Regions from separate parts of the Scytonema hankhaensis NUACC26 genome, predicted to be linked through region 3. Evidence: predicted binding sites of a transcription regulator. Region 3 holds the regulator's gene; each other region holds the start of a gene.

Region 1 (3,139 bases), on a different contig from region 3:
AGCTCTTCAAATACGCAGAAAAATCCTATTGCAACTTTTTAGTTGTACGGGAGAGATCTCGCTTAGGCTAAATTACACCATTTTAGATTTTGGATTGAGAAAGTTATGTCTAGACTTGATTTAGACCAACTCTCTATCACATTCTTTGTTCAAATTCATATAGGTTGGTGTTCGTAATTATCATGAAAAAAAGGGTGGCTCAATCTACCACCCGATGTCAACAAAAAGCTATTGGAAATATTTAAGCGGCTTTTCGAGCAATCAAATATTTGCTCATGAAGTGAACTTGCATCTCAATATTCACAAAACCCGCTTTTTCCAATCGTCCTACCAAGTCGTCGGTCATGTAATGCTTGTAGTAAGGTTCATGGAAAGTTTCATGGAAATTTTCCATCAATGGTTCCATTTCTGGGGAATCGCTCATTTGAATTGAGTCACAAATTATAAAAACGCCTCCGGGCTTTGTGACTCTAAAACATTCTTCAATAACCCTTTGACGGGCTGTTGCAGGTAATTCATGAAAGAGAAAAACAGAAGTGACCGCATGGAAATAGTTATCTATATAAGGTAACTCTTCCGCATTTGCCTGCAATAGCTGAGGTAATTCTCCTGGTATTTCAGACAAAAGATCGTTAGCCTTACGCAGATATGCTGGTGACAAATCTGTACCAAACAGAGATGCTTGAGGCAGTGTGGCTCGAATCATTCTTAAAGTGCGACCAGTCCCACAAGCTACGTCTAGCACGCGGACTTGACGAGGAGTTAAATCTTTAAAAACTTCCAAACTTTTCTTAAGGGGAGCAAGAATGCGCCGTCGCATAGCATCTGCTGAACCTTGAAAGAGAATTTCTACTTGTAAGTCATATAAATTGGCTGATAAATCGCTCAAGTAGCCATTGGTTTGGTGATGGAAGTTTTGGGCGTAGTAGCTGGGATAACCGTCAATGTCCACTTCTGGGGCAAAATCTTGGTATCTCTTTTGGTTCGCCCTATCCCAAATTTCAGGCATATCGAGCCATATCAGAGGATAGTACCGGAAAAAGTCTTCCCAAGGGTTATCGAACAAAAAACTTTTAGGATATACACCTAGTTCCGCATCCTCCCAATCAACTTCCTGCAAATTATTTAGCCTTTGTTGAAGTTTCAGTAAAATCTCAGTGGGAATAGGCTGAGATGTTCTCTCTCTAGGGGAGATGAACTGCATGAGGCGGGTACTTAAAATTTTGTGAGTTATACCAAAATAACTTTTGCCTTGCTGAAAAGCTTGATAGGTCAGCTTGGTTAAAGTGTCGGACATAAGGATTCCCTTTAATTAGGCTTTTAGAATATATCTTTATATATTTTAACTATTTGTAACTTGTTTCTCATAAATCTGAAGAAGAGTTTGCAGCCTAGAAAGTTCATTCTTGAGAAAGATGCAAATGATACTATACCCACCGATGGATTGGAGGGAGACAGAAAATTTACTCCCTCCCCTTTCCAATGTCTGGGCTAGGGTGGAGTAAAGCATCAGCTCAAACTTTAGATTCGTAAGCTACTCCCTTTGGGCTTTAAAATTACCGATTTTTGTAGGTAGGGCTATGCCTTACAAAGCGCGAACGTGCGGCATAGCCCCACCTACACCTATAGGTAATCATAAGAGCACTCCCTGGGAGTATTTCAAACTTGCGCGTACACCATTAACAGCGCAATTTATTGACCTGAAAACGGCTGTCAGAAGAGTGTTTCTCTGTCAAATTATTAAATTTTATTAAGATAAGAGATTCCGTAACTTTAGATACAGAATGCGTGCTATCTTAAAACTAAGGAAATATGTCAGGCAATATTGACATTTATAAAAAAACCACTAAGGAGGAAATAGGTATGTCTACACAAGAAAGAGCACGCGCTCTTATGATGCGTCACTATCAGTTAATTAAGAATCGTCAACAATCCATGCTAGGTCGTGCAGGCGAAGAACTAGGTCTTCCCGGAGAAGTTTCCCACTATTGGAATCCAACCCAAGGCAAAATTGACCCCTCTGCTCGCATGACTTACGATCGCAGCAATGCGTCAATGAGTTAGGGATTGGGGACTAGGGATTGGGAATCAGGAAGACAAGGGGAGCAAATGCCCAATGCCCAATTCCCAATGCCCAATTCCCAATGCCCAATAAAAAAAACCACCCATTAGCGGGTGGCTGTATGCGGATTAGATTCCCGACTTATTGAAGAAGTCGGGAACCTATCTCAGTATCTTGTACGAGTCCCTAAAAATTAAACATCGTAATAGAGAGAAAATTCGTAGGGATGAGGACGTAAGCGCATTGGGTTCACTTCATTATCCAACTTGTAGGAAATCCAAGTTTCAACAAAGTCTTCAGTGAATACACCAGGTTCAGTTAAGAACGCATGGTCGTTCTCTAGGGCTTCCAACGCGAGTTCGAGAGAACCCGGAGTTGAAGGAACTTTCGCCAATTCTTCAGGAGAAAGTTCGTAAATATTTTTATCCAAAGGTTGACCGGGGTCAATCTTATTCTTGATACCATCTATCCCAGCGCATAACATAGCAGCAAATGCTAGATATGGGTTAGAAGTCGCATCAGGACAGCGGAACTCCAAGCGCTTAGCTTTGGGGTTAGTACCAGATAATGGAATCCGAATAGAAGCAGAACGGTTACCTTGAGAGTAAGCCAAGTTTACAGGTGCTTCATAACCAGGTACTAAGCGCTTGTAAGAGTTGGTGGTGGGGTTAGTGATTGCGAGTAATGCAGGTGCGTGTTTGAGAATACCGCCGATGTAGTGCAGCGCCATCTCACTCAAGCCAGCATACTTGTCTCCAGCAAACAGAGGTTGACCATCTTTCCAAATGGATTGGTGGGTGTGCATACCAGATCCGTTGTCTTGGAAGACTGGCTTAGGCATGAAGGTAACAGTTTTACCGTATTTCTTGGCAACGTTCTTGATGACGTACTTATAAGTCAACAACCAATCGGCGGCTTCAATCAACTTTCCAAAACGGAAACCCAATTCGCACTGACCGCCAGTAGCAACTTCGTGGTGGTGCTTTTCGATTGGCACTCCGCACTTTGCCATGGTAAGCAGCATTTCTGTCCGCATATCTTGTGAGGTATCCGTAGGCGCAACTGGGAAGTAACCCT
Region 2 (3,139 bases), on a different contig from region 3:
AAGAAATTTACAAATTTCTCTCAGATAATCACTGGTCACTGGTCACTGGTCACTGGTCACTGGTCACTGGTCACTGGTCACTGGTAACCAAACAATAACAGTAGTTCCACGTGTATCAAGGGATGTAATAGCGGAGTTTAACGCAGGGCTGAAAACTTGGATTTCGCCCTGCATTTGTTCTATGAGTTGTTTGGCAATCGATAATCCCAATCCCGTCCCAGGAATTTGTGTCTGGGCTTGTACTCCTCGATAATATCTTTCACCTAAATGTTCTAAATCTTGGGAGGGAATACCAGGTCCCGTATCGCTAACGGCAATTCCTTGGAATGATGGTTTCTCTTGCCCTGCTTGGATTAAAATCTTGCCACCTGAAGGAGTGTACTTCAAGGCATTATCGATAATATTGCTTAAGACTTCTTCGAGTGACTTGCGGTTAACACGCACAAAAGGTAACCGAGGAGGAATTTCTACTACCAATTGTAAATTTCTTTCTTGAGCAATTGCACTGGCAGAAACTAATAATGGTTCTAAAATACTCTCTATCGAACAGTCGATTTCTTTCTCTCCCGTACCGGGAAGCAGCAGTGGGGCTTTTGGCTCTTTTTGCACGTTGGCTTCGACATACACTTCTTTTCCCGGTAATGCCACTGGTCTTAAATCTTCTGCTGTTAAATCTATAACTTCGTCAAATTTTTGTAACAATTCTTTAAGGCGATCGCTCTCTCGCACTATACTGTTTGCCACATCTTGGTTGACATCGCCCGGACGCAATCGCTTGAGAAGCAGTTTGCCAAAGGTTCGCAATGCAGTCAATGGATTGCGTAGTTGGTGGAGTAAATTATCTAGCAAATCTTGCTGCTTTTCTTGCAGAATTTGGTGTTGGTGTAACTGCTCCTCCAACCATGCTCTTTGTCTATCTATAACACAAGCGAGCGATAGTGTTTGAGCGATGCGATCGATTTCTCTTCTTTCGTGCTCATTCCATTCCCGATCTTCCCTAACTGTCACTAGTAGACCTAACATCATATCCTGATTAATCAGTGGCAAGACAATTCGATCGCCGCCTACAAAATATTCTTCTGAGGAATGGGACTCTGTAGCCTCAGTTGTTGCATTTTCTCGTGTGGTTGCTGGAAATTCTTCTGCCGCTTTCAATAACTTCTGATTTTTTTGGGCTTCTCCCAATTTTCGGCCATTGCCTTTAGAAGAATTGGGAATTCTTTCTATAACAGTCAAAGCTGAATTATAAGAAACCCTATCGGGGATGGAAATAGACATAGGTAAGACGAAAGCATTATCTTGTTGTCTTTCCACTGCTGTCTCTGGATAAAACACTACAGGAATTAGCTTTGCCTCTTGTGTCGTTGAAGCCTCTACCAATTCTTGTGTTAAATAAACGACACTCAATGATGCTCCTAACCCTTGGGCTAGCAGTGCCATTTGCTCTCGACATAGAGCAACAAACTCAGAACTGGTAGACGTTGACATTACTTTGGTTGGGGGGTAGGGGTGCGGGGGTAGGGGCGCAAGACCTTGCGCCCGTACAGTGGATAGTGGCAAAGGTAACAAACGGTACTGAAAAAAACTCTTTATTAACAAAGCTTAACTCAATCCAATCTATCCTAGCTCGTTCCAAAGAGGTACACTTTTTACTGAGTGTATATTTTCTGCTACTAGCGAAATTATCTTTCTTGTATCAAAAGGTTAACAACTCTTGAAATTTTGAACTAGAACTTTTATAATTACGACGGATTTTGTAGCTATCACTACAATAATCTATAGCTTTCAAGAGGAGGAAAGAAGGTTGGCAAGGAGAAGAAAAAGGAAGAGCCGTCGTCGTCAAGAAGGACGACGAATTCTGGAACACGTGCCTCAATATAGCATCGAAAGCGGCGAAGAGAAACCTGTGACAGCAGCAAGAAGGTTTATTCAAGCTGAGGGGATCTTGCCACCTGCGTTGCTACTCGTGAAGCGAAACGAACACACTACAGACCGTTACTTCTGGGCTGAGAAAGGTCTGTTTGGTGCTCAATACGTTGAAGAAAACCATTTCTTATTTCCCAGCCTGAGAACGTTAGAACCTTCTCAGGGACAAGAACCAGTAGCTGTTGCCAGTCGCTGAACCATCAATGGCTATCATAGAATTTGTGTTGGACTCATGACAACCATTAACTGGCAAAAATGCTGGGTATATTCAAAAGTTTCATGTTTTTTTAAGGATATGGCTCATTTGCCAGTGAGGAGCAAGTCTAATTTGAACAATCAACTCCAATCAAACTATCTGTTTGTCTAAAGAGTTGATTCTGCGTGCAAGAGCGGATTAAGAGAGGAAGATGAACGTTTATCGATTGCAGCAAACCATAGATTGTGCTCTTTACGAGCTATGTAATTTCTCCCAACAGTATGCAGGGAGAATGCTTGACACAGAAAACGTTTATACCCTCTTTTAAGTTCTTTTTTTATAAGGTTGTTATAAGTCCATCTCTCGTTCTTGAAGGATCGCTCTTAGATGTATAGCTACGGCTGAGGAGTAAGTGAACTGGAGTAATCCAGAGTAAATCGGAGCAATTCGACTTACTGACTCCACCATGACTCAACCTTGAACTAGTTTCAAAGTTACCCCAACGGGATAGCCAGTCGCCTGGGCGTGGGAAACCCACCTCATGTACGCTGGTCTCACCGTTCCGGGTTTGGGTCCGCTTAAGAGTCATGACTTAATGAAGTTAGCCAGCTTCAAGCGTCGGGTTAGGAACATGGCTGCGTCACACAGTGCAACACCAAAACCTATTCACAAGCTCTTAAGCAGTGTCAAGGCAAACAATACCCCGCTCGGGAGCGCTCAAATGAGCAACAATGTAAATTTGGGGTGCGGTTAAGTCCGATTCACCCCAAATTACTCAAAATAATCCTCATTTTTGGCTACTTAGTTACATGGCAATTTTTTAAACTCAATGCCCGTTGAAGCTCAATGAGTTCGTCTCGATGAGCTACCACAGTGATTTTACTTGAGAAGTGTTCGTTATTGTTGGTCTGGTCCAATTTCAACGAAACCTTCTCAAGTTTTTTAGCTTTTTTCCAGTAAAAAGTACCGCTTAAAGGTGAAAGCAGTACCATTCCTGGAAGAACTCTACTGAGGTTA
Region 3 (3,139 bases):
TTTTTTTGTCTCGCTGTTCGATGACCTCTTGTCGGTTAGCCAATTCGCGATCGCGCTTGTCAATTGCTTCTTGAGCTTGGGCGATGGCTCTTTTTGCCTCAGCAAACAATTTTTGCCGCCCTATCTTCAGTTTTTCTACTTCTGCCAGGAGCTTTTTTTTCTCAACATCAACGTTTTTCAGTTCTGCTACAGTTTGTTTGTAGCGTGTAACAACTCGATCGAGTTGGGTTTCGGTATTTTGAAGTTGAGCTTGAATTTGAGCTTGTTGGCTCAGAGTGCGGCTGAGTTGTTCTGTCGTGCTATTCAGTTGATTTTGCGTGGCTTGTTGTTTTGTATTTGCCTCCTTTAAGGACTCATTGGTTTTTTGCAAGCGTTCTTCTTTCTCTTGTTGTTCTTTTCTAGCTTGCTCGAGTTCTTTCCGGGTAATATCCAGTTGTTGAGTTGTGGATTCAAGACTTTCGCGCTTGCGTCGAAGGTCTTTTTGTATGTCCTCTAACTCAAACACTCCTTTGCGTAACCCTTCGTCAGCAGCAAATAAAATTGCCAGAGTTGATGCCGAGACTAAAGTTCCTGTCAAAATAGTGACTAGTACTGCCGTGTTTTTGGGACGTAGGTTGAACAGTGAGAGCCGCGCTTTGCCAACTCGGGTGCCAATCCGGTCTCCCACTGTGGCGATCGCGCCTCCCAAGATTAATATTGCCAATATCAGGATGTACCCGGTGGTCATCTTTTAGCTACCGACGAAATCCTTCCAGATACAGCCTACTACTTCAAGCCATCATCTGTGGAGAAATTAGAGGAAAGTGCTGAGTTCTGAAGCATTTGTTTTGTTATCTTCCTCATTCTACACTGTCGAAAGGCAGAGGGCAGAAGAGAAAAGGAGGCGTGCCTTCTGCCTTCTAACTTCTGCCTTCTGCCTTTTAGGTAAATTGCCGACTTAAAGTAACGGGCTTGTGGACAGTAATCTTTTTCTTATGAATGGAAATCATCTTTTTCTCGCGCAAGTCACCTAGTAGCCTAGTAACGGTAACGCGAGTCGAACCAATTGCTTCCGCTATTGCCTGATGGGATAGCTTCAAGTCAATTGTGATTCCATCAGCACAAGGAACGCCAAAATCACGACAGAGAATTAATAAAAAACTCACCAATCGCGAACCCATATCTCGGTGAGCTAGCGTTTCAATCATCATCTCTGTTTGTAAAATTCGCGAAGACAGTCCGCGCAGCATTAACATCGACAATTCTGGGTTTTCCTTGAGTGCTTGCTCCACCTGTTCGATTGGAGCTGATAGTAATTCAACAGGTGTAAAAGCCACTGCATGGTAAAACCTATCTGATTTGTTTCCCGTTAGCAAGGACAAAACGCCAAAAACACTATTTTCCCGAAGTAGCGCTACGGTTATTTCTTCTCCTGCCTCGTACACCCTGGAGAGTTTAACGGCACCTTTCAATAAGAAATAAACTCGTTCGGCAGGATCGCCGGGGAAAAAGATGGTTTTATTGCGTTCAAACGTCTCTACAACAGGAGGAAACGCTCCTGTTGCCATCTGACGAAAAACATTTGCTAGGGCCTTATCTTGTGTCATCATCTCCCTTCCCCTACCCAATGCCGGAAAAAATAAAACTAATTCCCTAAGAATACACCTGAAAAATCAAGAACACATTGTCAACCTTTCTGTTCTTTCCTATACTTATCCTCTGGTGCTCATAGTTAATTGTTCATCATGATACATAATTTTTCCTGTTTAGATCTAGTACTTTTTAATAGTTGATTACAAAAGTTTTTACAAAACAGTTTTTTAGCAAAAAACCGAAGATATATTGAGATTCCCCGAAGCTTCCAGTAACAATTTTCTGGTAGCTAACAGGTACCCGGAGCATGATATTTACTAATACTGCTCAAAACTCCAGACAACTAGCGTCAGATTCTAGTATGCTCAAGCAAGAAAGTTCTCATTAAGAATTAATATGCTTGACCTGACAGGAAAAAAAGCTATTGTAACAGGAATTGCAAACAACCGCTCCATCGCTTGGGGGATCGCCCAACAACTGCATAAAGCAGGAGCCGATCTGGGAATCACTTACTTACCAGATGAAAAAGGCAAAATGGAAAAGAAAGTTGCAGAACTGGTAGAATCCCTCAACCCCAGCTTGTTTCTTCCTTGTGATGTCCAAAACGACGAGCAGGTTAAGTCAACCTTTGAAGAAATCCAGCAAAAATGGGGTAAGCTAGATATCCTCATTCATTGCCTCGCCTTTGCCAGTAAAGATGACTTGAGCGGAGACTTCAGCAAAACCTCTCGTTCTGGCTTTAAGTTGGCGATGGAGGTAAGTACTTACTCTCTAGTACAGCTAGCAGGGATCGCTAAACCATTGATGACTGAGGGAGGAAGTATTGTTACTCTCTCTTACCTGGGCGGTGTACGAGCAATTCCCAACTATAATGTCATGGGAGTTGCCAAAGCAGGATTAGAAGCTTGCGTGCGCTACCTTGCGGCTGAAATGGGTTCTGCCAATATTCGGGTAAACGCCATATCCGCAGGTCCCATTCGTACTCTCGCCTCTAGTGCGGTAGGAGGCATTTTGGACATGATTCACCATGTTGAGCAAGTCGCGCCATTAAAACGCACTGTCACGCAACTGGAAGTAGGCAATGCAGCCGCTTTTTTGTGTAGCGACTTGTCTAGCGGAATTACCGGACAAGTCCTGTACGTCGATGCAGGATACGAAATCATGGGTATGTAAAAAACAGTGAACAGTGAACAGTGACCACCTGACCAGTGATTAGTCAATAGGATGGTTACCTTGATTGGTATAAAGCTACTTAATTGTGTATTTACCATTAGAGATTGGTTATTGGCAAATGGCTCTGACCCCTAACTGGATAATTGACGATTGGTGATTGGCGATTGAGGAAATGATTAACGCTCAATACCTCTCCGTTATTCACTGGTCAGGTGGTCACTGGTCAGGTGGTCACTGGTCAGGTGGTTACTGGTCAGGTGGTCACTGGTCATTGGTCAATGTTATTATTGAGAGTCAACTGGGTAACCTATAGATTAAACCGTATTGTTGTTACCCGAAGCACAAAATGAAGTCTGTTGCAGACGCCCCAAACTCTGAACTGAATACCCGAGAC
Region 4 (3,139 bases), on a different contig from region 3:
AAAGCAAAGGAACTATGGGTGTAAGAAGTTTAGTCTCAAAGCGATTGAAACAAAATGCTTCTTTAAAATAGATCCCAGTCAACGCTGCAAAAGTAAATCCTATCCCTAGTAAAGTCAGAGGTTGAGTATAAACAGTCATAGCTAATGGTTCGCTACTATACAACGCCAACACTATTGCACTTACACTGCCAATTACCCAAAAAACTTGCAACAGTCGGTGCAGCACTGCCATATAGATATGAATCGTGAGTAAACTAACACCCAAAGCTATACTAAAACAAGCATATAAAAGTGTAAGCACCGAGAAAATTTCTGGATTCTGGTTAAACAAAACCAAAGCAGTACCCGTAGCAAAGCTAAGTGCAGCCACCATAAGCCCTGTACGGTAAACAATAACACCCTTGCGATCGCTTTGAGTAATCGTAAACTCCCCAAATTGACCTTGATAAACTTCCGGTGCAGATAAAATTTGCTGAGCCATAGCAATCAAAATCCAAAAATAAATATTATCCTTCCAACCCTATTCTATCCGCGTGCATCCGCGTGAAGGGTGAGGTTCCATTCCTCATTCAAAATAAATGACAACCCGATCCCCCAACTCCATCTGCAACTGCGATCGCGCACTCCCATTGTTAACCGCAACTTCCACCCAACCGTGACTGCCAATCAGAGCGATCGCCTCACCAATTTTAACATCGCTATAAGTTCCACAGTAGGGAATAGTAACTCCCGCAACTTCCACACTCCAGCTTTTACCCAACACATCGCATCCTGGAATATTCGTCACCAAATTACCAAAGCGATCGATATATTGAACGTTGCCAACTATACCAGTTTCTGTCGTCGTACATTCAGCAATCTCCAACTGTACCAGAGATGTCACATCGATAGAGACACCCAACTGTTTGAGAGAAACACCACTAGAAAGATAAGCTGCAACGGGTGCAAAAATGTCCCTTCCGTGGAAAGTGCTGCTAGGTTGAGGAGTCCTCCAATACTTGGGGTTTGTCAGTTCCACTGCTGCAAGCGCCGGATTTTCACTCAAAACCCCACTAAATATACCGTTATCAGGTCCCACCAAGTAACCCCTAGCAAATTCTACGGCGATCGCTCGTCGCGTACTACCCACACCTGGATCGACAACAGCTAGATGCACTGTACCAATCGGAAAATAGAGGTAAGCATCCATCAAGCAGAACCTAGCAACCGCAACGTCTTGCGGTGGAACCTCATGTGTCAAGTCTACTACTGTCAGTTTTGGGTTGATTTGGGCGATCGCTCCCTTCATCACCCCAACGTAAACATCACGGGTTCCAAAATCAGTCAGCAAGGTAAGCATGGGGTTGTAAAGCTTCCACAGCAAGATATTGCCGCATAATAATATATATTAAGTTTATTTTTTCTGTAGCAAAAGTTACGAAATATTTGCTATGTTAGGAAAGTAAGACATTTATATGAATAAATTCAAGAGGCAAATTGTTAAAATGGGCAGAAATCGATTAGAATCCGTGAAACAGGCACGGGAAACCCACAGACTAAATATTAGAAGAACTCTAGAACATCGCTTGAAAGTCGCCAGAGAAAAAGGCGATGAAAGTTTAGTTCGCCAATTGGAAGCTGAAATGAACTATTTCAGTTAAAAATAAAGTTTTATTGTTTTAGTTCATAGTTTTGTTGTGTGTTAACCCGCCTTGGCGGGTTTTCGTGTTTTAACGCTTATGATTTAGGCTTGAAAGTTGAAGCAACGTGCAACTCTTTAAGCTGCTTTGCATCCACTGTTGAAGGTGCATCTGTTAACAAGCAACGTGCTTGTTGAGTTTTTGGAAAAGCAATCACATCGCGAATAGATTCTTCTTGAGAAAGTAACATCACCAAGCGATCTAAACCGTAAGCAATTCCACCATGAGGTGGAGTCCCATATTCAAAAGCATCCAAGAGAAAACCAAATTTATTGTGGGCTTCTTCTGGAGAAAGTCCAACTGCCTCAAAAACTTGCTCCTGCACTTCGCGTTGGTAAATCCGCAAGCTACCACCACCAATTTCAAAACCATTTAACACCAAGTCGTATGCTTGTGCTCGTGCAGTTTTTAAATCGCTAATATCTTCTGGATTGGGTGCGGTGAATGGGTGATGTAACGCTTCTAGACGTTTTTCATCAGCATTCCATTCAAACATCGGAAATTCTGTTATCCAAAGTAAGTTAATTTTCTCTGGATTTATCAGTCCAAATTCTTTAGCAACAACTTGTCTCAATCTGTCTAGGGTTTTGTTGACAGTGGCAGTATCCCCCGCACCAAATAGTAATAAATGACCGGGTTTTGCATTTGTACGACGTAAAATTTCCTGTTTTTGTTCTTCAGTGAGGTTAGTTTTGATGGCGTTGATCGTGTCGATGTCACCATCTTCTCGGACTCGAATGTAAGCTAAACCTTGAGCACCTGCATCAGCTGCTTCTTTAAAAACATCCCCGCCCGGTTTAATTCGCACATTTGAGATAATATCTCCGTTGGGAATCGGCAGAATTTTCACGACTCCACCATTGGCTACAGCGTCCTTAAAAACTTTAAAACCACAGCCTTTCAAAATATCAGAGACATTTACAAGTTCTAAACCGTATCGCGTATCTGGTTTGTCACTACCGTAACGTTCCATCGCCTCTGCATACGTCAGACGTGGGAAAGGACGTTGTACCTCAAAATTTTTAACCGTTTCGAAGATGTGACAAACTAACTTTTCATTGAGTTCGATAATTTCCTCATGGGACATGAAGCTCATTTCCATATCCAACTGAGTAAATTCCGGTTGTCTGTCAGCACGCAAGTCTTCATCTCGGAAGCAACGAGCAATTTGATAGTATCTGTCAAATCCAGATACCATTAATAATTGTTTAAAAAGTTGAGGTGATTGTGGTAAAGCAAACCATTCACCAGGGTTAGCCCGACTCGGTACGAGATAATCCCGCGCACCTTCAGGTGTAGAACGAGTCAATACGGGAGTTTCGATTTCTACAAAACCTTCCACATCTTCTAAGTAACGACGAATGGCTTTGACAACTTGATGTCGTAATTGTAAGTTGTTTGCCATGCGATCGCGTCGCAAATCCAAGTAACGATACTTCAACCTTAATTCTTCCCGTACC

Evidence for each region. The regulator NtcA, encoded in region 3, controls nitrogen genes in cyanobacteria. The targets are predictions, from matches to a motif close to TNTGTANNNNNNNNTACANA.
Region 1: gifA (glutamine synthetase inactivation factor IF7A) is a predicted target of NtcA. The motif match lies at 1,765-1,784, and genes of this name have one in related genera.
Region 2: ACKTT2_RS31365 (DUF3155 domain-containing protein) is a predicted target of NtcA. The motif match lies at 1,754-1,773, and genes of this name have one in related genera.
Region 4: ACKTT2_RS19095 (SAM hydrolase/SAM-dependent halogenase family protein) is a predicted target of NtcA. The motif match lies at 1,402-1,421, and genes of this name have one in related genera.

The regions. Positions count from the first base shown of each region.
Region 1 covers NZ_BAACAP010000236.1:97,546-100,684, reverse strand. Annotated here, with positions in the region: gene ACKTT2_RS38225 (class I SAM-dependent methyltransferase) at 242-1,297, opposite strand; gene gifA (glutamine synthetase inactivation factor IF7A) at 1,864-2,064, shown strand; gene glnA (type I glutamate--ammonia ligase) at 2,256-3,139, opposite strand, start outside.
Region 2 covers NZ_BAACAP010000222.1:77,337-80,475, forward strand. Annotated here, with positions in the region: gene ACKTT2_RS31355 (S-layer homology domain-containing protein) at 1-28, shown strand, start outside; gene ACKTT2_RS31360 (sensor histidine kinase) at 64-1,488, opposite strand; gene ACKTT2_RS31365 (DUF3155 domain-containing protein) at 1,805-2,122, shown strand; gene ACKTT2_RS31370 (hypothetical protein) at 2,460-2,711, opposite strand; gene ACKTT2_RS31375 (cofactor assembly of complex C subunit B) at 2,920-3,139, opposite strand, start outside.
Region 3 covers NZ_BAACAP010000227.1:27,551-30,689, reverse strand. Annotated here, with positions in the region: gene ACKTT2_RS33355 (DUF3084 family protein) at 1-727, opposite strand, end outside; gene ntcA (global nitrogen regulator NtcA) at 921-1,589, opposite strand; gene fabI (enoyl-ACP reductase FabI) at 1,969-2,745, shown strand; gene ACKTT2_RS33340 (hypothetical protein) at 2,918-3,058, shown strand; gene ACKTT2_RS33335 (ABC transporter ATP-binding protein) at 3,092-3,139, shown strand, end outside.
Region 4 covers NZ_BAACAP010000188.1:7,103-10,241, forward strand. Annotated here, with positions in the region: gene ACKTT2_RS19090 (DUF2301 domain-containing membrane protein) at 1-481, opposite strand, end outside; gene ACKTT2_RS19095 (SAM hydrolase/SAM-dependent halogenase family protein) at 566-1,339, opposite strand; gene pirA (arginine synthesis PII-interacting regulator PirA) at 1,485-1,640, shown strand; gene aspS (aspartate--tRNA ligase) at 1,717-3,139, opposite strand, start outside.